3 regions of the Paenibacillus apis genome follow, and region 1 is predicted to be linked to each of the others. Evidence: riboswitches for the same ligand, from Rfam matches in the RefSeq annotation. Region 1 holds a riboswitch; each other region holds the start of a gene.
What was found. A riboswitch is a leader RNA that binds a small molecule or an ion and turns the genes downstream of it on or off. The one in region 1 is predicted to bind cobalamin.
Positions count from the first base shown of each region.

Region 2: linked by a shared signal. The riboswitch ahead of KI362_RS19030 (anaerobic ribonucleoside triphosphate reductase) and the one ahead of KI362_RS08570 (LysR family transcriptional regulator) in region 1 are both predicted to bind cobalamin.
Region 3: linked by a shared signal. The riboswitch ahead of KI362_RS24335 (ABC transporter substrate-binding protein) and the one ahead of KI362_RS08570 (LysR family transcriptional regulator) in region 1 are both predicted to bind cobalamin.

Region 1 covers NZ_BORS01000005.1:6,627-14,681, forward strand. Annotated here, with positions in the region: gene metE (5-methyltetrahydropteroyltriglutamate--homocysteine S-methyltransferase) at 1-1,872, shown strand, start outside; gene KI362_RS08570 (LysR family transcriptional regulator) at 1,893-2,834, opposite strand; cobalamin riboswitch at 3,194-3,398, opposite strand; gene ligA (NAD-dependent DNA ligase LigA) at 3,415-5,427, opposite strand; gene pcrA (DNA helicase PcrA) at 5,694-8,055, opposite strand, start outside.
Region 2 covers NZ_BORS01000014.1:55,543-63,597, forward strand. Annotated here, with positions in the region: gene nrdG (anaerobic ribonucleoside-triphosphate reductase activating protein) at 1-31, opposite strand, end outside; gene KI362_RS19030 (anaerobic ribonucleoside triphosphate reductase) at 28-2,004, opposite strand; cobalamin riboswitch at 2,179-2,504, opposite strand; gene KI362_RS19035 (MTH1187 family thiamine-binding protein) at 2,847-3,158, shown strand; gene KI362_RS19040 (hypothetical protein) at 3,172-3,306, shown strand; gene KI362_RS19045 (hypothetical protein) at 3,567-3,908, shown strand; tRNA gene KI362_RS19050 (tRNA-Thr) at 4,405-4,477, shown strand; gene KI362_RS19055 (hypothetical protein) at 4,711-5,019, shown strand; gene KI362_RS19060 (hypothetical protein) at 5,221-5,457, shown strand; gene KI362_RS19065 (hypothetical protein) at 5,470-5,781, shown strand; gene KI362_RS19070 (methyl-accepting chemotaxis protein) at 6,137-8,055, opposite strand, start outside.
Region 3 covers NZ_BORS01000029.1:4,581-12,635, reverse strand. Annotated here, with positions in the region: gene KI362_RS24355 (putative DNA modification/repair radical SAM protein) at 1-425, shown strand, start outside; gene KI362_RS24350 (TIGR03915 family putative DNA repair protein) at 422-1,189, shown strand; gene KI362_RS24345 (TRM11 family SAM-dependent methyltransferase) at 1,195-2,220, shown strand; gene KI362_RS24340 (methyl-accepting chemotaxis protein) at 2,401-3,789, shown strand; cobalamin riboswitch at 3,883-4,088, shown strand; gene KI362_RS24335 (ABC transporter substrate-binding protein) at 4,275-5,291, shown strand; gene KI362_RS24330 (FecCD family ABC transporter permease) at 5,288-6,331, shown strand; gene KI362_RS24325 (ABC transporter ATP-binding protein) at 6,328-7,152, shown strand; gene cobT (nicotinate-nucleotide--dimethylbenzimidazole phosphoribosyltransferase) at 7,182-8,055, shown strand, end outside.

The DNA of each region.
Region 1 (8,055 bases):
CGTTTGACCGGATCGAAGCTGTTCGACGAATTTACGGAAGCAAAGCAGCTTGGCATCGCAACCAAGCCTGTGCTGATCGGACCATTCACTCTGCTCAAGCTTGCGAGATTCACAGGCTCGAAGAACGCAAAAGATTTCGTGCCTGCGGTAATCGAGGCTTATACGGCTATCCTGAACCAATTGAACACGCTTGGCGCAGCATGGTTTCAACTGGATGAGCCTGCATTGGTAACGGATTTGACTGCGGAAGATATCGCGCTGTTCACGGAGCTTTATAAGGGGATCTTATCCGCCAAAGGCAGCGTAAAGGTTGTCTTGCAAACGTATTTTGGAGACATTCGCGACTGCTATCAGGCGCTTCAAGCGCTGCCGTTCGACGGAATCGGCATCGACTTCGTCGAGGGCAAGCAGTCTTTGGACCTCGTGAGCAAGCATGGCTTCGCAAGCGACAAGGTACTGTTCGCTGGTGTAATCAACGGCAAGAACATCTGGAAGAACCAATACAAGCAGACAATTGCCCTCGTTCGCGAGATCGGCAAGTATGCAAGCCAAGTCGTGCTCGGCACTTCATGCTCGCTGCTTCATGTCCCATACACGATTAAGCACGAAAAGAAACTGCCGGAGCAAAATAAGCAATATTTCGCGTTCGCGGAGGAAAAGCTGCGCGAGCTTGCAGAGCTCAAGTCGATCCTGGAGCAGGCGAGCCCTGAAGCCTCCGCTTTTTATACGGAGAATGAGAAGCTCTTCAGTGCATCGCGCCTCTCAAACGACAACTCGGTACAGAAGAGAGTGGCGGAATTGACGGAGGCCGACTTCACGAGACTTCCCGACTTCGCCGAGCGAGAAGCAATTCAGAAAGCAAAATTCAAGCTGCCGCCGCTACCTACGACGACGATTGGCTCGTTCCCGCAGACGGCTGATGTCCGCGCAAATCGTGCAGCCTTTAAGAAAGGCAACATCACTGAGCAACAATATAAGCAATTCAACTTTGACCGGATCGCAGAATGTATTGCACAGCAGGAAAAAATCGGAATTGACGTCCTTGTTCATGGCGAATACGAGCGCAACGACATGGTCGAATACTTTGGCGAATGCTTAGATGGCTTTATCTTCACGGAGAATGCCTGGGTACAGTCTTACGGAACACGCTGCGTAAAACCGCCGATCGTATGGGGCGACATTAGCCGCAGCAAGCCGATTACTGTAGAATATTCAGCGTTCGCGAAGAGCCTTACTAACAAGCTGGTCAAAGGCATGCTGACGGGTCCGGTGACGATCCTGAACTGGTCGTTCCCTCGCGAAGATATCAGCCTGAAGGAAAGCGCTCTTCAGATCGGTCTTGCGATTCGTGACGAAGTGCTCGATCTCGAAGCCAACGGCATCGAGATGATCCAGATCGACGAAGCCGCATTAAGAGAAAAGCTTCCATTGCGTCATTCAGACTGGCAGAGCGAATACTTGAGCTGGGCGATTCCCGCCTTCAGACTTGTGCACAGCGGTGTTAAACCCGAAACGCAAATTCATACTCATATGTGCTACAGCCAGTTCAGCGACATCATTCGCGATATCGATGCGATGGACGCCGATGTCATTACGTTCGAAGCGTCGCGCTCGGATCTTGCTATCATCGATGCGATTAACGAATGCGGCTTCCGTACTGAAGTCGGCCCCGGCGTATACGACATCCATTCGCCTCGGATTCCTAGCGTCGACGAGCTTAAACAAGGGCTAAGCCGCATGCTCGACAAGATCGAAGTCTCCAAGCTATGGGTGAACCCGGACTGCGGACTTAAAACTCGCGGTGTTACGGAAACGTGGGCCAGCCTGGAGAACCTTGTCCAAGCAGCCAAAGAAGTAAGAGCAACCCTGTAAGAGCAAGCAAGAGGATGGGCTCAGGCGAGCTCATCCTCTTGGTTTATAATCGGATATCCGAAGTCTGTAATGACGGTTTTGAGCTTCGTCACATAGGCGGCAGCCAGCTGGCTCAAGCTTGCCTTCTGATTGACGATGTATCCTACCTGTATACTCTCGTCCGTACGAAGCCTTACGGATTTGATTTGCTCTCCGTTAAGATCCTTATTCAGTACACCCGAGCTAATGGTATAGCCATTGAGTCCGATCAGCAGGTTGAATAGGGTAGCGCGGTCACTGACCAGTATTTTCTTCTTGTACGATCTTGTGCTGAGTATTTCCTCCGCGAAGTAAAAGGAATTATATTCGCCTTGCTCAAAAGCCAAGCACGGGTAGTCGTCCAATTCTTCGATGTCCAGCAGCGACTTGGAGGCAAGCGGATGCCCCTCGCTGATAAATACATGCGCTTCCGCTTGGAACAGCGGATGAAACCGCAGGTCCTTGTCTTTTAATATCTTCTGAATCACCTTACGGTTGAATTCGCTCATATAGATGATCCCGAGCTCGCTTTTCATATTCCGGACGTCTTCGATAATCTCATGGGTACGTGTCTCGCGCAGCGTGCACTCGTACTCGTCCACGTCAAGCTCCTTCAGCAGTCCAACGAAAGCCTGCACAGAAAAAGCGTAATGCTGAGTTGAGATCGAGAACAGCTTCTTTGAGGGTTTACGATTCATGTACCGCTGCTCAAGAAGCTCGGCTTGCTCCACGACTTGCCTAGCGTAGGATAGAAACTCCGCTCCATCGCTCGATAGCACGATTCCTTTGGACGATCGAAGAAAAATCTCAATACCGGCCTCCGCCTCGATTTCTTTCACCGCGTTGGACAAGCTCGGCTGCGAAATATACAACCGTTTTGCCGCTTCGCTTATCGTACCGCAATTCACGATGGTCAGAATATATTTCAACTGCTGCAAGGTCATTGGAATCCCCCTCCGCTTACTTGAACTAATGATTATGCACACGAGGCAACGTGTAAAGTGTTCTTACGACCGCTGTTGTTCGCGGATTTCTTGATTGAATTAACTCATCATAGAGTAGAAATCCGCTCGCAAAGGCGAACGCTGACGAGCCTATGCTCCCGAAGCAGCTTTCTTTCAGAAAACTTTTACTACAGAACACTTTACACTTATGCCTTTTTTGTGCAGTTATTTAGTTCAACTAATATAGTTCTAACAATTACAAAAGACGTCCTCCCTTTGAAACAGCCATAGGGAAAGACGCCTTCATAATAGCGCATTATGACGGTGCATCTAACACTTCCCTATCTACCGTAGGTACAGCAGTGCTGTCAGAACAGGCAGGTCTCCTGGCTCCGGAATCGCCACTCGGCAGCGGCCTTCCCGATCCATGCAGATCAGTGGCTGATTAAGCTGCCTGCTCCTCCGTTACAGTGGCGGGACCGCGTCGGTATTGCACCGACCTTCCCTTTTAAGTCAGAACGGCAAGCAGCTCGCCGATCCGACACCTGTTCTCCATGATGTGATTTGTACAAAAATAATTTTAGTTATCGTTCAGCAGCCGGATAAATTCATTCTCATCCTCGATGACGGGAATGCCTAGTTCCTGCGCCTTTGTCAGCTTGCTGCCTGCCTTTTCGCCAGCAATCACGAGGTCCGTCTTCTTGGAGACGCTCCCCGTCACCTTGGCGCCCAGCGCTTCAAGCCGGGCCGTTGCTTCATCGCGGCCAAGCTGGTGCAGTGTACCGGTAAGGACAACGGTTTTGCCGGAGAAGAAAGAGTCGGTTACCGCGGCCGCCGCCTGAGGCTCCTTAGGGGACACCCCCAGCTCCAGCATTTTTTGAATTCCCGCCTGATTGAATGGATCCGCGAAGAAGGACACGATGCTCTCAGCGACAATACCGCCGATATCCGGCAAGGATACCAGCTCCTCTTCCGTAGCCGCCATGACCGCAGCCAGGCTCCGGAAATGATCCGCAAGCACCTTGGTGGTTGACTTGCCGGTATTCGGAATGCCCAGTGCATACAGGAAGGAGGACAAGTCGCGCCCCTTGCTCTGCTCGATGGCAGCCAGCAGATTATTGGCTTTCTTTTCCCCAAATCGGTCAAGCTTGATTAAGTCCTCGAAGGTAAGGGTGTACAAGTCTGCGGCTTCATGAACCTGAAGCTCGTCATGGAGCTGCTCTGCGGTCTTCTCGCTGAAGGTCTCAATGTCCATGGCGTCCCGGGATGCGAAATGCGTAATCCGGCTGACGATTTGCGGCTTGCAATCCAGACTGTTATTGCAGAACAGGTGAGCTCCGCGCTGCTCCAAAGGAAACCCGCAAGCAGGGCAGCTTTCCGGATAAATGATTTCTTGCCCATCCTGCTCCCCTGTTACCTTACCGAGAATTTCAGGGATCACGTCGTTGGAGCGGCGAATAAAGACGCGTGTGCCCAGCGCGAACTTCAAGTTTTTCCGTTCGATATCGCCGATATTGTTAAGGGTGCAATTCTGCACGGTTACTCCTGCCAGCTCTACGGCTTCGACCTTGGCGAGCGGGGTGATTTTGCCGGTGCGGCCGACGTTCCAGGTGACAGATTCAAGCACGGTCGTCGTCTCTTCCGCCTCAAATTTGAACGCGACAGCCCAGCGCGGGAATTTATCGGTATAGCCAAGCACCTCGCGGGTACGCATATCGGTCAGCTTGATGACAGCCCCGTCTATCAGATAGTCCAGGCCGGAGCGCGTCTCCACAATGCTGTGCAGGGTGTCCATCACACTGCTGAAGTCATCATGGTAGCTCACATAAGGATTGACCTTAAAGCGATTATCCCGCAAAAAGCTCATCATCTCTTGATGATTGGCAAATTCAATCCCGTCCGAATACCCCACATTATAGAAAAAGGCGCTCAGCTTCCGCTCGGCTGTCGTCCGCGGATTCAGGTTCCGCAGTGCGCCAGCCGCTGCATTCCGCGCATTCTTGAGCGGTTCGGCAGCAGTCTCGTTATATTTGGCCAGCACCGACAGATTCATAATCCCTTCACCCTGTACTTCAATGGTTCCGTCCTGATAAGGGATCGACAAGGGTACGGATTTGATCGTCTTGACTTGGGCCAGAATGCCTTCGCCGACAACACCATTGCCTCGTGTGGAGGCCTGAACAAGCTTGCCGTCTGTATAGGTCAGGTTCAAGGTCAAGCCGTCAAACTTCAGTTCTATGGCATAGGAAGGAGCGGGCAGAGAATTCTCCGGATGCTTGGTATTATAATCCTGAATCAGCCGCTGAACACGGCCGTTCCATAGCAGCAGTTGCTCTTCATTCTGCGCCTTATCCAGACTCCAAAGAGGCGCCAGGTGCCGATGCGGCTTGAATCCATCCAGAAGCTCTCCCCCTACGCGCAGCGTGGGAGAATCCGGGAGCTGGACCCCGGTCTGTGCCTCCAGAGCGGTCAGTTCATCGTACAGCCGGTCATACTCCTTGTCACTGACAAGAGGCTGATCGAGCGTATAGTAGTGATAGTTGTACTGATTCAGCTGCTCGATAAGCTGCTCCATTTTGTTCATTGGATCCATCCCGGAACCACTCCTCCTTCAATTTATATAAGTTGAACTAAAGATTGTACACTGGAGGCAACGTGTGAAGTGTTCTTACGATCGCTGTTGTTCACGGATTTCTTTGACTGGACGAAGGTATCATAGAGTAGAAATCCGTTCACAAAGGCGAACGCTAACGCTTTATGCTTCCGAAGCAGCTTTCTTGCAGAAAGCTTTTAACACTTCACACTTTTGCCCTTTCTGTGTATTTTTCTAGTTCAACTTATATAGCTCAATGATCTTCGTTATTCGGTCACTTTAGTGATGGGAGCGAAGCCGGCGAGAAGCCGCTTCACACCTACCGGCGCCGGAAAAGCAATCTGCAGCTCCGTATCATTGCCGGTGCCTTTGACCGCTACCACGGTGCCGGTGCCCCATTTGCCGTGCGACACCTTGTCGCCGGCAGCGAAGCCGCCGCTGGCACTGTCTCCGGCGGCAGGCTGCACGCCCCGCGAGCCTGTGCGCGACGGGGCCATGCCCGGGATGCTCACCGTGACGGGTGAGCTCCCGCTCGTGCGGCCACCGGCTGGTGCCGGGGCGCCGCCCCGCAGCGGCGTTGCTGCGCCCGCTGCCGGGCTGGCGGCACCACCGCTGCGGTGGCCGAAGTTGCTGCCGCTGGCGCTGCCAAAGCCGCGGCCGCCGTAAGCGCCGCCGATCCCCGCTCCGCGGCGGTATCGGTCGCGCGCCACTCCCGCTTCTTCCTTCAATTCCTCCGGAATTTCCTGCAGGAAGCGGGAAGGCGGGTTCGCCGTGGTGCGGCCGAACAGGGTGCGCATCTGGGCGCAGGAGAGGAACAGCCGCTCCTCGGCCCGGGTAATGCCGACATAGGCAAGTCGGCGCTCCTCCTCCAACTCTTCGTTATCAAGGAAGGCCCGGCTATGCGGGAACACGCCTTCCTCCATGCCGACGATGAAGACCACCGGGAACTCCAGTCCCTTCGCGCTATGCATCGTCATCAGCACGACAGCATCGTCGTTCGGCTTCTCTGCATCCTGGTTATCGTTCATGCTGTCGATATCCGCGATCAGCGCCAGATCCGTCAGGAATGAGACGAGTGTCTTATCTTCATTCTTATTCTCGAATTCCATGGTTACGGACAGGAATTCGTCGATATTTTCCAGGCGGGACCGGGATTCCAGGGTGTTCTCATTTTGCAGCTCCATCCGGTAATGCGTCATTTCCAGCAGCTTCTCGGTCAGTTCGGTCACAGACAAGAACTCTACCATTTGATGAAGCGCCGCAATCATATCGAAGAACTCGACCAGTGCATTCCGTGTGCGTCCGGTAAAGCCGAGATCATCGACGGTCTCCAGCACCCGGTAAATGGACGTTCCGCGCTGCGCCGCTTCCGCCGCCAGCTTCCCGACGGTCGTATCACCGATCCCCCGCTTGGGCACATTGATAATCCGCATCAAGCTGATATCATCATCCAGATTGGACAAGAGGCGCAGGTATGCAAGCAGGTCTTTAATTTCCTTCCGGTCATAGAACTTGATTCCGCCAACGATTTGATAAGGAATATCTGACTTAATTAGAATTTCCTCAATAACCCGGGATTGGGCGTTCGTCCGGTATAGAATCGCATGGTCCCGGTAGCCCTTGCCCTTCTTGACGCTCTCTTGAATCTCGGAGGTGATAAAGTATCCTTCGTCATGCTCGGAATCGGCATGGTACACCTTGATCTTGTCTCCGTCTCCCTTGTCCGTCCACAGCTTCTTTGCTTTGCGGCCGGAATTCAGGCCAATCACTCCGTTCGCCGCGTTCAGAATCGTCGAGGTCGAGCGGTAGTTCTGCTCCAGCAGGATCGTGCTGGCCTCGGGATAATCCTTTTCAAAATTCAGGATATTCGTAATATCGGCACCGCGCCAGCGGTAGATCGACTGATCGCTATCCCCGACCACGCAGATCCGGTGATGCTTGTCTGCCAGCATCCGGCACAGCATGTATTGGGCCCGGTTGGTATCCTGGTATTCATCGACGTGAATATACTGGAACTTCTTTTGGTAAAAATCGAGCACGTCCGGCGCTTCCTTGAACAGCTCGATGGTCTTCATGATCAGATCATCAAAATCCAGCGAGTTGTTGCTGCGAAGACGCTGCTGGTACTTGGTATATACCTTCGCCACAATGCCTTCAAAATAATCACCGACCTTCTGCTCATATTGCTGGGGGGTGATCAGTTCGTTCTTGGCTGTGCTGATCATAGACTGAACGGCCTTCGGCTCGAATTTCTTGGTATCGAGGTTCATATCCTTCATACAATTGCGGATCACAGAGAGCTGGTCCGTGGAATCCAAGATCGAAAAGTTGGACGTGAAGCCGATCCGTTCAATATCACGGCGCAAAATCCTCACGCACATCGAGTGGAAGGTGGATACCCAGATATCGCGTCCCTCCGCCCCTCCGACAAGCCGGGAAACCCGGTCCTGCATCTCACGGGCAGCTTTATTGGTAAAGGTGATCGCCAGAATCGCCCAAGGCGGAGCTTTGCGCGTGGCAATCAGATAGGCAATGCGGTGCGTGAGCACGCGCGTCTTGCCGCTGCCCGCCCCCGCCATAATGAGCAGCGGGCCTTCGGTCGTAACAACCGCTTGGCGCTGCTGGGGA
Region 2 (8,055 bases), on a different contig from region 1:
TGCTCTCGGGATAGTAGCCGCAGATATTCATGCTTGGTGCTTAACGCGGTCCCGGACCTCTGCTTGCTTGGCTGCATTGAAGCGAGTCTGGTAATCACCGGTCAGGTAGCCGGTTACCCGGCGAAGACGGCGGATATGAACCTCATTCTCGTGCTTTCCGCAGGAAGGGCAGTTCGCTCCGATAATCCCTTCGAATCCGCAAGCCGAGCAGCGGTCGATCGGATGGTTAATGCTGAAATAGCTGACATTTTGGGACAGCGCATATTGAATGATTTTCAGGAAAGCCTCCGGATTGCTGCGGGCGTTACCGTTCAACTCGATATAAGAGATCGCGCCGGCATTACACAATTCGTGGAACTCGGCTTCCAATGAAATCTTCTTGGCTGCGCTGATAGGGTAATAGACCGGAATATGGAACGAATTTGTATAATATTCACGATCGACGATACCCGGAACCTTGCCATACGTTGCACGGTCGCGCTTCGTAAACTTGCCTGACAATCCTTCCGCCGGCGTGGCGAACAGGGTAATATTCAGATTATGAAGATCGCTCTGACGGTCGCAGTAAGCCCGCATAAAGGCGACGATTTCCAGTGCCTTCTTGTAAACTTCCTCGTCTTCGCCATGATGCTTGCCGTACATCGCCTTCATGCATTCCGCCATGCCGATGAATCCGATGGACAAGCTGCCATGCTTGATCAAATCGCGGACCTGATCGTCGGGTGCAAGCTGTTCTCCGCCTTCCCAGACGCCTTCACGCATCATGAAGTCCGAGGCTTTTGCCTTTTGTGAGGCCTGGATTTGGAAGCGATGAAGCAATCCCTCCAGGGCAATATCCATATAATGCTCTAATTCCTTGTAGAAGCCGCGTTCATCGGCTGTCCGGCGGCGTCCAAGCGCGATACCGTGCTCCAGTCCGAGCTTCACCAGGTTCAGCGTATTGAAGGACAGGTTTCCTTTGCCGGACAGATGGTTACGCCCGAATCGATCGCTCAGCACGCGGGTACGGCATCCCATGGTTGCAAATTCAGTGTCCGGGTTAGCGGGATTATAGTAAGCCAAATTGAGCGGGGCATCCAGATTAGCGAAGTTAGGGTAGAGTCTTTTGGCCGAGCATTCTGCCGCCTTCAGGAACAACTCATAGTTCGGTTCGCCCGGATTCTGGTTAACTCCCTGCTTGCACTTGAAGATCTGGATTGGGAATACCGGCGTCTCGCCGTTGCCCAGTCCGCGCATTGTCGCCGTCAGAAGAGCCTGGATAACCAGCTGTCCTTCCGGTGAAGTGCATGTCCCATAGTTGATGCTTGTAAAAGGGATCTGTCCACCGGCCCGGCTGGACATCGTATTCAGGTTATGGACCAGACTCTCTGCGCCCTGCAGCGCCTCAGCCTCGGTCTCTTTCATGGCATATTTGAATGTTCTAGGATATTGTTCTTTCAGGTCGGCACGGCCCATATGGACTTCGCCAAGCTCGTCCGTAAATTCGCCTTCTTCGAAATATTCCAGTCCCTTACGGAAGTATTTACTGAAGGACTTGGCTACATAAGGAGCCAGATCATGATCCAGCTTATTCGCCGATACACCGCCGTATTGGGCATTTTGCTGAGATTGGAAAATAATCGCTACAAGCGCCATCGCGGTCATGATGGAATTCGGCGGACGAACGCTGCCGTTTCCGGTGTTAAAGCCTTCGCGGAGCAGACGCTCGAACGGAATGAAAATGCAGTTGGTTGTTCCAATCGCATATTGATCCAGGTCGTGGACATAAACGACATTATCGCGGATCGCTTGAACAACGCGCGGCGGCATTACAAAATGGTTCGCATACCATTTCGCATATTCACTCCCAAGCTTACTCATTTTGCCGGAGAAGCTCTCCCCGTTCAAATTCGCATTCTCGCGCAGCACTTCAAGATTGCTGGACGAGACAATCTCTTCTCCGAGCTGAATGACCTCATCCAGCATTTGTTCCAAACCGTGACTGGCGTGATTTAATAGTGCCATCCTCATTTCCCTCCGACCCGATAATATAAAAATAAAAAGGCATCTTTTTGACCCCGTATCGATCAAATGATGCCCATTTCCGCAGCTGAACAGCTTGCCATAACGGCAAAGCAATGATGTGTATGTATTCGCGGTTATCGGACACCTTGTCCTGTTCCTCGCAGGGTCATAACGGTGTCAAACTGCAAAGAGGCAGGTCTCCTGGCTTCCGGCCCGTTCGGCGCCTTCCCGCTAAGCGTTACTCACGCATGCTGCAGTGGCATTGCTGCATATAGCATTGCTGCATATAGCATTGCTGCAGATTAGCCGATGGGGCATCAGGACGATGCAGGTTCACTTGGGAATTCATGATTTTCAGCCTTGATCGCATCAAGACCGATTCAAATCGTGTTGCCAAGCTCTCCGGTTACAGTGGCGGGACCGCAGCGGATTTGCACCGCGTTTCCCTATTAAGCTCCGGTAATAGATATTGCCGGAACACCTCTCTGGATACTATATTTGGTTGATGTTTCTAAGAATAGCCCAAGATGTAGTGTTTGTAAACGGACTAATGGCCCACTTCACTATGAAAATCCATTGAAAAAAATGAGAAAGCAAGAGGGATGCGGCGCCGAGAGTTTATGAAGAAATTGTAGAAATATTGGAAACTGTTTCCATGATTATGAGTGATCCATGATTTTAAAATGGACGTTTATATTCGACGAGATTAGATGAGATTATGATGAGATGAAATGAAACGAGATTGGATCAGGTCAGGTTAAATCAGATTAGATGGTATCTGTCCTTGCGTGATACAATGAAGGGAGAAGAAGCAGAGCTTTCAGAAAAGAGGAGGGATTCAAGTGGCCATTGCCGAAGTGACCGTCATTCCGATCGGTACAGGCTCAACCAGTCTCAGCAGCTATGTGGCTGATCTCCAGAAGGTGCTGGAGCAGCAGCCGGGGATTACCTTTACACTGACCTCAATGAGCACCATTATAGAAGGATCGCTGGACGATATTTTCTCCGCCGTCCGTGCCATTCACGAAGCCCCGTTCCATTCCGGAGCCCAGCGGGTATCGACCTCGCTTAAGATTGACGACCGCCGGGATAAGGCAGGCTCGTCCGCCCAGAAGCTGCGTTCGGTTCAGGAGAAGCTGGGGGAGTTGGGCTAGTGTAGCCCAGCTGGTGGAAAAAAAAGTACATTGGAGCGAAAAAATAAGGAAAGATTTTCACAAAAAAAGAACAGTTGCGAAAATCTGGTATAGTCATTTGGGAATAGAAAAAATCAAAGATGGCTCATACTTGAATTGCCCATTATGAGCATAATGAGAATAAAATGGCTGTATTTATTTTAACCTAATGACACATCAAGACTCAAGCAGGGCGTGGCCTCCGAGGTTTTTGGGGCCGCGTTTTTTAGTACAGTGTTTCAAGCTCCTGTCATACATCGCAGCTCATTGCTCTAGAGGAGGGAATACATAATACGACGTAATCTGCTATAAAGAAAAATATGATTATGTCGAAATAATAATAGAAAAATGGAATCTCGTTTTTATACAACAAGGAAAGGGGGAGAGTGCGTGATTTTTTGGAGAGGCTTAGGCTTTTTAAGTATTTTCATTCCAGCGGCGGTTTTTGCTGTAATCACCATTGTTTTCAATCTATTTGAGTTTGACACTTCTAGGATTGATGCTCAGCTGCCACTGGCCTTCAGCCTAATTGTTGGAGGAGTTATCGTGTGGCATTTAGGGAAGAAGCTTAACGCTGACTCGAACAAAGTGCTGGTTGATCAAGAGACGGGGCAACAATATCGATTGGGAGTTCTGCATAGCTTTTATTTTATTCCTATGCAAAACTGGGGGCTGATTGGATTGATTGGAGGCTTTATATTGACAATTAATTCTATATTTAGACTTTTTTGAATGGAAGGATTTGCGCGAAATATCGTATAAGTCCTGCCTGATTACCTTGAAAAAGCACCTTTTATACGAAATATCGGATAAACTACGGCCAATTCTGCACATAATGTAGAGGCATGTACGAAATATCGTACAAATTCGGCCCGATTTCACCTAGAATGAAGAATTTTATACGATAAACCATACAAAACATAATCGTTTACCGTATGAATTTATGGATTTGTACGAAATTTCGTATAGATGTTCCAGCCTCTTCAACAGAAAATGGGGGTGGGATACCGGATCGATTCTGATCGCCCTGTCCCATAGGAGCTGTGGTCCCGAACAATTATAGGGCGATATTATCGCGGTAACCGGAATGATCCCAATGATCCCAATGATCACAGTCCTGGCGTAGTCCGAAAGGATTTTGCGACATATCCATGTTTTGATCCACGTTTTGAGGCTTGCAAAATTCTAAAAACGAGTTATAATAATTTTCGTTCACTTTTAGTGAAACGCTGGTGTAGCTCAGCTGGTAGAGCAACGCATTCGTAATGCGTAGGTCGGGGGTTCGAATCCCTTCACCAGCATACTTGATAATGCAAGCGTGACGCGGCTTCCGAGGTTTTCGGGGGCTGCGTTTTTGTATACATTATGCGGGGCTTCTAACATTCTTCTCTTTACCTTCGGGAGGGAGCCTTTTACTTTCATTATAGATTTAATGATTCTTAGTCTTCAGCCCCTCACTAAAATGACCTTCAATGAATAAAATATGTTGCGGTAATATTGATCACTACGGTTCATTGTTACGGGGGAAGAAAGAATGGCCACTCGAACCCAAAAAAATAAGCGGACTAAGCAGATACAGAAAAACAAACAAAGTGTACTCCCTATTTTTCAAGGAAACAAAAAACTTGAGCTCGTCGTTGCAGCCTTACTTTTATCGGGAAGGCTTAAGGTGGATTCAGTCCAGTTGTATACAGATTCATCATTATTCGTCAGCCTCGTGGGCAAATTTAAAACATTGAGCAATGACACTGTCGATAAACTTGTTAGTTTTATGAATGAAAATGGGGATATCACTTTAAACGACTTTATGGAGGCGTTGAAAAAGAAGACGGGTAATAGTTAGATGAAAACTTCAAGAGAGGGTGAAAGAGATGAGTGAATTTGATGGAGAACAATTTGCTAACAATATTCTCTTAATTATTGTCATTACATTATTAATATTCGGATCCACCGATATTGAGAATCTGTCTGGAGCTCCGACTGCGACTTAAGCAAAGGATTACAGGAATCAAAATTTCCATACAGAAGCCCCGGTATCACGGAATTGTTTGAGGAGATTCAGGCAAGGAAGCTGCGGATCGCCCTGGGATCGGCCAGTCGGAACGCGACCTTCGTCTTGGACAAGTTGGGACTTACCGAAGCGTTCGAGTACATTGCCGACCCTGGGCGCATTGCCTTTGGCAAGCCTCATGTCACGGTAAGGCAGCGGAAGGGCTACGCATTCCGGACGCGAAAACGGATGTGCGTCGGTATCCATACGAGGCCCTCTACGATAAAGTAGGGGGTTTTTGTTATGTCGATTGATCCACGCAAAGGCAAGAAAAGAATCGATATGAATCGCGCTGTCCGGGTGAGCGATCCGCAATCGATGCCGCTTGACATGGTGTTCGACTTATTCTATAGCGCGAAACGAGCGGTGCAGGTTCGGGACCGGACTCTCGCGGATTATAAAAGCTATTGCGCTATTTCCGTGAATGGTTGGCCGAAGCACATCCGGATATTGACGAGAACACCCTTTCTCTGCTTCCATCATGTGCAAGTATGGTTGAGTACATATCGTTCGTCTATAAGCGATATAGAAACGATAATTACCGAAGAAGGATGATAGAAAGTTGTCGCTGGCCCGGTTAAAGTTGCGGCTTCGAGCTTTGCAAACAATGTACGGATTTTGGGTGAGAGAGGGATACATCGACGCGAATGGATTCAAAGGATAAAATGCTATTGACGGACGCGCCAGATACAAATGAATCTATTTTACCTTTATTAGAATCGATAGCTTCTTAGTCGGTGGCAGCTATTTCAAGCTTAACTTGAGTTTCTGGCTCACAAGCGGAGACTAAATGTACTATTTTATCTAGACTTACTTGCGGTCCGTGCATGTGTTAGTGAGGTTCCTCCATACAAAGTCAAGCGAGCCTTGGTTCCAAGTTCACTGGACCAAGCTCGCTCGACTTTTTGTTTTACACTTTGAAAAGAGCCATCTTAACCGTCAGCTCTTGAACAAGCGTGCTGAGATGAGCCGCAGCCGCCGAGATTTCTTGCATCGTGGATAGCTGCTGCTCGGAAGCGGCTGCGGCTTGCGCCGTTTGGGACGTCGATTTCTCTGTAATGCCGGACACCAGTTCAACGGCTTCGGCCACACGGAGGGCACCTGTCGACATGTCATGCACCTCGGACGATACCTCCTGAGCACGAATACCGACGAGTTTCATCTCTTCCATGATCGAGGAGAATAGCCGCCCGCTTTCTGTGACGCTGATCAGTCCCTTCTCAACCTCAAGCGCGGTGCGGTCGATCAATTGCTCTGCCTGTTCAGTATCGGCACTGATCTCGGAAATCCCAGCTTGTACCAGGTCGACGGCATCCTTCGTCTGCTCCGCCAATTTGCGGATTTCCGCAGCGACTACGGCGAAGCCTCGGCCTTGCTCCCCGGCACGGGCGGCCTCGACAGAGGCATTCAGGGCGAGAATTTTCGTCTGGTTGGAAATACCGGAGATCAATCCGACCAACGATTCTATCTCGCCGGAGCGCATCCCGAGCCGCTTCATGGCTTCATTGGAAGCTTCCATAGAGGTGGAGATCATGTTCATCTCTCCAACGGCTCGTTGTACAACCTGATTCCCGTGCTCGGTTTGCCTGATAACATCCTCAGCGGATACCGATACGGCTTCGGCCGAGGTAGAGACTCGCCCGACGCTTTCCGTCATCTCCTGCATCATGCTGGCGGCCTGGGAGGCCTCGCTATGCTGCTCCTGCATTCCCTCTGCCGCCATCTCCATGGATTCGGATATCGTCTGGGCGGCCAACGCGGTCTGCTCTGCGCTGGAAGTCAATTGCTCGGAGGTCGCGCTCACGGTGAGGGCGATTTCCGAGGTTTGTTTCAGCATGTGCCGCAGGTTAGTGGAGGCCTCATTCAGATGAACCGCCATTTGGCCAAATTCATCTTTGGCCCGGATATCCACGGTTTGGGTCAAATCTCCCTTAGCCATGCCCTGCAAGGCATGAACCATCCGCTGAATATTACTGATGACGATGATCCGGGCCAGCAGCCAAATGCCTGCTCCCAGCAGTAGCAGAGCTACAATCCCGATAACCACAGATTCATTCCGGTTAGCGGTATAGGCTTTTAAAATTTCGGATTTAGGAATTGCCGTCTGCACATACCATAACTCATCATCGATAATAGGAATAGGCTTGAACGCCCGGATGATCGCTGTGCCGCTGGCATCTATACTTTGATGAACCAATTGTCCCTGCTGTACCTTTTCGAATACCTGATGGTTATGTTCGGAAGCGAGGAAGGAGTTCCCGGCATCCTCCGCATTCTCTCCATTGGCTATGTATAGCCCCCCTTGGGACAGCAAAGAGACATTGCCGCCAAGCGGGTGCTCTTGCTCTGCCGATTGCTGAAATGTATCGAGAAGGAAGGCGCCCCCGATCACGCCAAGAAATTGCCCGTCCTGATCCAGAACCGGCAATACGATCATCGTGAGCAGTTCGGAATTGCCATCCTCGGTGGAGGCATTATAAGGCTCCATGACGATGGCTTGCTTTTCTGATTTGGCTTGCTCATAGGCGGTAAAGGTATCCAGGCCGCCGAAGGGGACAGGCATGATCTGCCCATCATCGAACCGAATGGCGAGGGTTGCCATCCGGCCACCATTCACGGCATACAGCGGGTCGGCGGTATAGTCCAGATCCTTGCCGTATGCGTTCGGCTCCCAAACCGTAAATATAGAACTGACGGAGTCGTTATCGTTCAACAGACTTCCAAGTAGACGAACCATTCGCTGGCGATCAGGATTCCCTTGGGACACCTCATCAAGAAAGGTGGAACGTAAGGATGCCAGTGAGGCCACAGTGTTCTGCACAATTTTGG
Region 3 (8,055 bases), on a different contig from region 1:
AGGAACTGCTGGATGAAGGGGCGCCGAATTTCAATCCGTTCATGGACCCGAAGTGCAACTGGGCGATGAATCATATCGATCAATTTCCGGTTGAAGTGAATACGGCTCCTTATGACAAGCTGGTTCGCGTACCGGGCATCGGAATCCGCAGCGCAAAGCGGATCGTTACAGCCAGAAAGGCAGGACGAATCGACTTCCATGGCTTGAAGAAGCTGGGCGTTGTCCTAAAGCGCGCGCAATACTTCATCACCTGCTCGGGCCGGCGGCTGGAAGGCTTGAAGGTCAATGAGAGCACCATTCTCCGATCGCTGATCTCCAAGCGGGAATACAGCATGTATTTGCCGAGCCCGCAAGTCGAGCAGTTATCCTTGTTCAGTGATGAGGAGCTTGCTGGCGGGGCGGGCAAGGAAGTGTTGTTGCCGTGAGTTGGACAACTGGAGTGTCGTATATCTATGACGGCACCTTTGACGGGTTGCTGACTTGCGTCTTCGAGAGCTATGAACGCAAGGAAGAACTGGCCGATATTAGCTCTGCGGAGGAGCCGCAGGCTGTTCTGTTTGCCCCGCGGACAGTGGCGACGTGTCAGGCAAAGGCGGAACGGGTCTACAACTCCATTGCGCGCAATATTTCTCCGCAAGCTCAGGATTTGATTCGTTGCGGCTTTCTTACTTGTGCCCCTCAGAAGGAGCTGCTGATTTACCGCTTCTTGCGGATCGGCTTCCGCGTTGGGGGACGAGTGATGCAAATGCTGACCGAGCCCTCGATCCATCAATTGAACAAGGCTGTGCGTCATTTGAAGACGGAAAGCCATGCTTTTATGGGGTTTGTTCGCTTCTCGATCCATGATGATGTACTGGTAGCGGTGATTGAGCCGAAAAATCGGGTGCTTCCCTTGATTGCAGGGCACTTCTGCCAGCGTTTTGCAGGCGATACTTTTTTGATTTATGATAAGAATCATGGCGAGGCCTTGATGTATCGCCATGATGCGCGGCCAGAAGAGAGACTGATGATGCTGAATGCGGACGAAATTTCCATACCGGAAGCTGACGAGAAAGAAGAGGGTTATCGGCGGTTATGGAAGCGATTCTATGATACGGTTGCCATTCAAGAACGTATCAATCACCGCGCTCGTTTATCCCATATGCCCAAGCGGTATTGGGCCCATTTGACGGAAATGCAAGAGGAATGAATCTAATGAAGAGCAGCTTTGAAATAACGGATTATGAATTGGGAGAGCATTGGCGTACAGGAGTCTGCATCTATCCCTATGCTTGCCATGAGAGCGAGCGCGATCTATGCAGGCTGGAACTGTCGTCTTTATTTGAAACAGGTGCAAATCGTACGCTGTTTAGCAGCAGGTTCGAAGCTCGAAGCGGATCGAGGAATTACATTCAGAGTCTCAAGAGAATTGACTCGGATCGGAGCCCGTTTATATCCATGCGGGTCGATATCGGGATGCAGACCCCAACCTTAGAAGAGCTGCTGGAGCAAGTAGGACATCTTACGCTGAACGGGCGCAGCTTCAAGATCATGTATCTGAAATGCGGAGAAATGCGAAGCTATGAGGAACAGCGGGAAATGGAACGCCTTGTTGGCCGGAGAATACGGGGTAAGGCTGAAATGAAGTCGCCTGATCTATTGTTTGGATTGCTTGCTTCTGAAGAGGGATGGCAGCTAGGCATATGCCGGCAGGGGCTTCGCCCTTGGCTTTCTCATAAGCATAAGCCAAGCAATTATTCAACGGGTCTGTCCGCTACCGTCGCCCGCTCTTTAGTCAATATCGCAGTGCCAGAGCTGGAGGGAATCAAGGTGATTGATCCCTGCTGCGGGATGGGCAATGTCATGATCGAGGCCTTATCGATGGGAATTGATATTGTAGGTGTAGATATAAATCCGCTTGCCGTACAAGGTGCGCGGAGAAATCTCAGCTTTTTCGGCCATGACCCTGCTGCTTTGGTGAAGCTTGGGGATATGAACGAAGTGCGTGAACACTATGACGCTGCGATTCTGGATATGCCTTACAATTTATGCTCTGTCCTGCCGGAAGGCGATAAGTTGAGGATGCTGACCCGCTTGGGGCAGATCAGTTCAAGAGCTGTAATTGTAACTACGGAGGAGATTGCAGACTTGCTCCCTGGATGCGGCTTGCATGCTATTGATCATGCATCCCTCGACAAGGGGAGCTTCAGAAGACATATCTGGCTATGTGAGAGGAAATGAGTATTAATTCCGATTCCAGCCGATTAAAAGCTCAAAAACATAACTTATCATGTTATGTTTTTGAGCTTATTTGTTTATTTTCGCTAAAAACTACTCTTTATTCCGCAGAAAATACTGTCTATAGCCAGGTTTCTATTTTATAATGTTAGATAAATTGACATTATAGAACGGAGTGGAGCTATGTTCCGATTTCAATCAGCAGTCAAGAATAAACACGAGGAGGTTTCTCCGGTTTGGGAGAAGATCGCCCGAGAATCGTTAGTTGCTGCGGATCGTCTGCAGGCGGCGGTTAGTGAAGTGGATGAAAGCATGGAGCAGCTTCAAGAGCTGTCGGAGCTTTCTTCTGCACTGGACTTGGGCTTAAAGGCAGGTAGTGAGCGTTCTTTGGAGCAAATGCAGGAAAGCCTGGCTGTGGTCCAGGAGGTCGCTTCCTCCGCACAGCGAATTCAGGATGCGGCTGAACAGCTGCATCTTCGGAGCGACAAGACACTTCAGGAAGCATCGCGTATTACAAAGTCATTAGCTGAGGCTGATGGTACGATCCGCTCGCTGGCAGAATCGCAGCAGTCCATTTCCGGTCCATTGGGTGATCTTGAGAACAATACACATCAGTTAAATAAGCTGTATGAGGAATTAGAGGGAATTGCAGGCGAGGTATCCTTACTCGCTTTAAATGCGTCCATTGAAGCAGCGAGATTGGGAGAGCAGGGCAGAGGCTTCGATGTGGTGGCAAGCCGGATGCGGCAATTGGCTGAACAGAGTACAGCTGCAATCGGCAATTCGGCTCCGTTGTTTCGCCAGATCTCTAATGAAGTATCCCGGGTGAAGGATACGATCAAGCAGGGGCAATCCTCGGCTATGGACGGGGTGGCGTTGTTGAGATCCATGGGGGACGATATTCGATATATTTCCGAGGAGATTGCCTCTGTGAACGAACACGTTGCGGAGACAGGACGTCTCAGCATGGAGCAGTCGGAAATGACTCGTAATATGAAGGTTATGATGCAAGAAGTACATCAGGTGCTTCAAAGCAATATCATCCATGTTGACGGGGCGCTGCAGCGCATGGATTCTCAGCGAGTACATATCTCCCGGCTGAAGTCGGTAGCCGCAGGGCTTCATCTTGCCCAGGATGAGCTCTTATCTTCTCTGGATACTGTTCGGGGAGTTCTTGATCAGCAGGACACAGGATTGACCTCAGCTTATGTGGAGGAGATCGGACAAGCCTTCGCGGACAAGCTGCATGCTGAAGCGGCCAGCGGTCTGTATGAGGAGATGAGTATTGATGCACATCATACAGCGCTAAAGTCTTTGTTAGCCAGGGAAGCTGGGTTGGAGGCGGCCTGGACCAATCGTGCGGACGGAACCTTTGTTGTCTCCATCCCGGAGGCAGGATTGCTGAATGCTAAGGGCAGGGAATGGTTTCGGCAGGCTATGAAGGGAAGTGCTGTCATATCGGATGTATATGTATCGGCGATTACGAAACAGCGCTGTATTACACTATCGGTACCCATCACAAAGGGCGGGGCAGTCGTCGGTGTTCTGGGAGCGGATTTGTCGCTGGGCTAATCAGCGCAGTATTCAGCGCAGGTATTCACAGTATTGTGTCTTTATAGCTTTTCCCCTATAATCCAATAGAGAAAGAAAGGTCTGAACGAGAATCGAATAATATACCTGTTTGGTCCTGAAGCCGACGTTTCGCGTGTGTCTTCGGGTTAAAAGGGAAGCCGGTGGAAGTCCGGCACGGTCCCGCCACTGTAACCAGGGATGAAGCTGCATGAGGCCACTGCAAGCAAGATTGCTTGACGGGAAGGCGAGCATTCATCGGAACCTGGAAGTCAGGAGACCTGCCAGCAGGAAGCAGACGGTCCTTCGAGGAAAGGATAACGTTCTATCAAAGCAAGCGGATTGCCTGTACATGACTCAGGCTTGCTCCGTGCTCTCTTTGAAGACGTGACCCTCCCAACGCGGACGGGTTTTCTTTTTTTTGTCCCGTTTATTCGTGTTCCGGCACTTCTTGACTACATTACAGATTATGGGGGAGAGAACGAATCATGAAGAAATGGACTCAGATGTGGGCGCTGGTACTGTTGGCTCTCGTGATCGCACTGACAGGCTGTGGTGCCAAGGAGAACAATAGTGCCGCGACAAATAACGCAACAAATGCGGTTCAAAATGCTGCAAACGAGACTTCATCCAATACAGCGGATGAACAACCTGCTGACTCATTAAGCACGGAATATCCGTTAACAGTGACCGATGCCTTCGGAGTGGAATTCACCTTCGAATCTGCGCCAGAGCGCATCGTATCTCTTGCGCCTTCCGAGACCGAAGGGTTGTTCGCGCTGGGTCTGGATGAGCAGGTGGTAGGGGTATCCGATAATGATGATTATCCGGAAGCGGTTCAAGACAAGCCGCGGATGGGCGGGTTTCAAATCAATGTTGAAGCTGTCATCGCAGCCCAGCCTGACTTGGTGCTCGCCGGCAACCTGGTTGGTGAGGACGTGGTAAAGAGTCTTAGTGACCTTGGAATCAAGGTGTATCGTTCCAATCCGAAGACGGTGGAGCAGGTCATGGAGAATATCCGTACCGTCGGACAAATCACAGACCGCGGACAAGCCGCAGAGGAAGTTATTGCGGGGATGGAAGCCGAGTTGAAGAAAGTAACCGATGCGGTGCAATCCGTACCGGATGATCAGAAGAAGCAAGTATATATCGAATTTTCGACGGGCTGGACGGTTGGCAAGGGTGAATTCATGGATGAAATGATTACGCTTGCCGGAGGAGTGAACGTGGCTTCCGACATTACCGGCTGGAGCGAAATCAATGAAGAAAACATTATTCAAAAGAATCCGGATGTCATTCTGTATGCGCAAAGTGTAATAGATGAAAAGAATCGCACACTGGCCGAGATCATCAAGTCAAGAGGCGGGTGGGAGCAAATCACGGCGGTGAAGGAAGACCGTATTGTTGGCTTGGATGACAATCTGTTAAGCCGTCCGGGTCCGCGTGTGACTCAAGGCTTGATTCAGGTTGCCGCAGCGATTTATCCGGACCTGATCCAGCCATGAGATCCAAGCTGACCGGCTACGGTATTCTCGGCTTGGGACTGCTGTGCGTTACGCTGGTCATCTGTGTCGGCTTCGGCTCTGTATCCGTGCCTGCACGGGAGATTACCGCGATTCTTGCTCATCGCATTCCGGTGATCGGCAGCATGGTAGAACCGCAATGGAGTGCCGCATCGGAGACGATTGTGATGCAGGTCCGCTTACCGCGGGTGCTGCTGGGACTGTTGGTCGGGTCTACGCTGGCTGTAGCGGGAGCTGCGTTTCAAGGTGTGCTGCGCAATCCGCTTGCAGACCCGTTCACGCTCGGCGTATCCTCCGGATCGGCTGTCGGAGCTGCGGTGCTCATTTTCTTTGGCTGGCAGTTCTCCTGGATCGGCATATTCACGCTTCCGGTCGTTGCCTTTACTACGGGGGCGCTGACACTGGGCATTGTGCTCTGGCTTGCCCGTGAGCAGGGGAAGATTCCTGCGGAAAGCCTGATCCTGTCCGGCGTAGTGATGCAGTCCTTTTTAGGTGCGATTGTGTCGTTCCTGACCGCGATGTCGAAGAAGACGATAAATGAAATTATGTACTGGACAATGGGAAGCTTGAACCTCCGAGGATGGTCGTATACGGCCATCCTGCTTCCATATTTACTGGCAGGCTTGATCTTCCTGTGGAGCCAGGCCCGCTCCTTGAATCTGCTGGCGCTTGGCGAGAAACAAGCGGCTCATTCCGGGCTTCATGTGGAACGGACCAAGCTGCTGACTCTGCTTGTCGCCACATTAATGACGGCAGCTGCTGTATCGGTGTCCGGGGTCATTGGCTTTGTCGGCCTGGTCATTCCCCATATGATCCGTTTGTTCACCGGCTCTGATTACAGATTGATTATTCCGTTATCCGCTCTTGGCGGGGGGATCTTTATGATGTGGAGCGATCTGGCAGCCAGATCACTGCTTGCGCCTACGGAGATTCCACTGGGTGTGATTACAGCATTTATAGGCGCTCCGTTCTTCGGGTATTTGCTGTACCGAAAGAAAAAAGTCAGAGAGAGTGAGTCATGATGCTCGAGGTAAAGCAGGCGTCCAAAGCGTACGGCAAGCAGCAGGCCTTAAAGGATATTGACTGGAAGGTCAAGCGAGGGGAGTTCTGGGGAGTAATCGGACCGAACGGCAGCGGCAAGAGCACGTTGCTGAATTTGCTGTCCGGTACGGAGAGGGCGGACGCCGGGGAAGTCCTTCTCCATGACAAGCCGATCGAATCCTATCGACGTAAAGAACTCTCAAGGCGTCTTGCCGTATTGCAGCAGGATGGCCTTCCTCCCATTTCGTTTACGGTCAGAGAGGTATTGGAAATGGGGCGTTATCCTTTTCAGAACTGGCGAGGAACGGATATGGATGAGCATGCGGAGCATATTCTGGAAGACATTATGCAACGTCTTGACCTGACCTCGCTTGCCGATCGGCCGCTAAGCAGTTTGAGCGGGGGCCAGCGTCAACGGGCTGCCTTGGGCAAGGTAATGGCTCAGCAGCCTGAGATTATTTTACTGGATGAGCCGACTACTTTTCTGGATATTCGCTATCAGCTGCAATTTATGGAATTGGTCGAGACATGGCGGCAGCAAGAGGACTTGACGGTGATTGCAGTTATGCATGACCTCAATCTGGCCTCTTTATACTGCAATGCCTTGCTTGTGCTGGATCGAGGGCAAGTTGCTGGCTCTGGCTGCCCGAAGCAGTTGATGACGCCTGAGCTGATCCGGAGAATTTTTGCGGTTCATGCGTATAATGTGCCGCATCCCGATCACGGCGAACCACAGCTGCTGTATCGAAAGGGGCCTTCACAGACCTCACCGGATAATTCTGATAGAATAGGAATACGATAATTCGATATCTTGGAAGCGAGGTTGAAACGATGAATCAGACGATCTCAAGCCTGGTGGATAGCATTGCTCCGGTGGACAAGTCTGCGGAAGAGGCGGCTCTGGCCCATCTGAACCAGTTGACGAAGCCCCCCGGCAGTCTCGGCAAATTGGAGGCGTTAGCCGTCAAGCTCGCCGGAGTGAGCGGAAAAGTCATGTCCTCCTATCCCGCACGCGCCGTTGTTGTAATGGCCGGAGATCACGGGGTATGTGAAGAAGGAATCAGTGCTTTTCCGTCCGAGGTTACCGCGCAAATGGTCAGTAATTTCCTGAATGGCGGTGCGGCTGTCAATGTGCTTGCCCGTCAAGCGGATGCTGAGGTGCTCTGTGTTGACATCGGGGTACAGACGGACTTGCAGCACCCTGGGTTGATATCGAAAAAAATCAGGTACGGGACAGCTAATATGGTCAAGGAACCGGCGATGACGCGGGAAGAGGCGGAGGCGGCTATTATGGCTGGCGCTGAGGTTGCCCGGAGTGCCTTCTCCCGCGGTGTAAGACTCTTTGTGACCGGAGAGATGGGGATCGGCAATACAACGGCAAGTGCGGCTGTGATGAGCGGATTGACGGGCATCTCCACCCGGGAGAGCGTTGGCAGGGGGACCGGAATTGATGATGATGGGCTTCGTCTCAAAATCATTACTGTAGATCGGGCCCTCGAATTGCATAAGCCGAATGGTCATGATCCGGTGGATGTTCTGTCCAAGGTAGGCGGCCTGGAAATTGCCGGTCTTACGGGCGTTATCCTCGCAGCTGCGGCACTGCGCTGTCCTGTCATTATTGACGGATTCATCTCGAGTGCGGCTGCACTCGCCGCAGCTAAGCTCGCGCCTGATGCTGTCCAGTATATGATTGCTTCCCATGTAT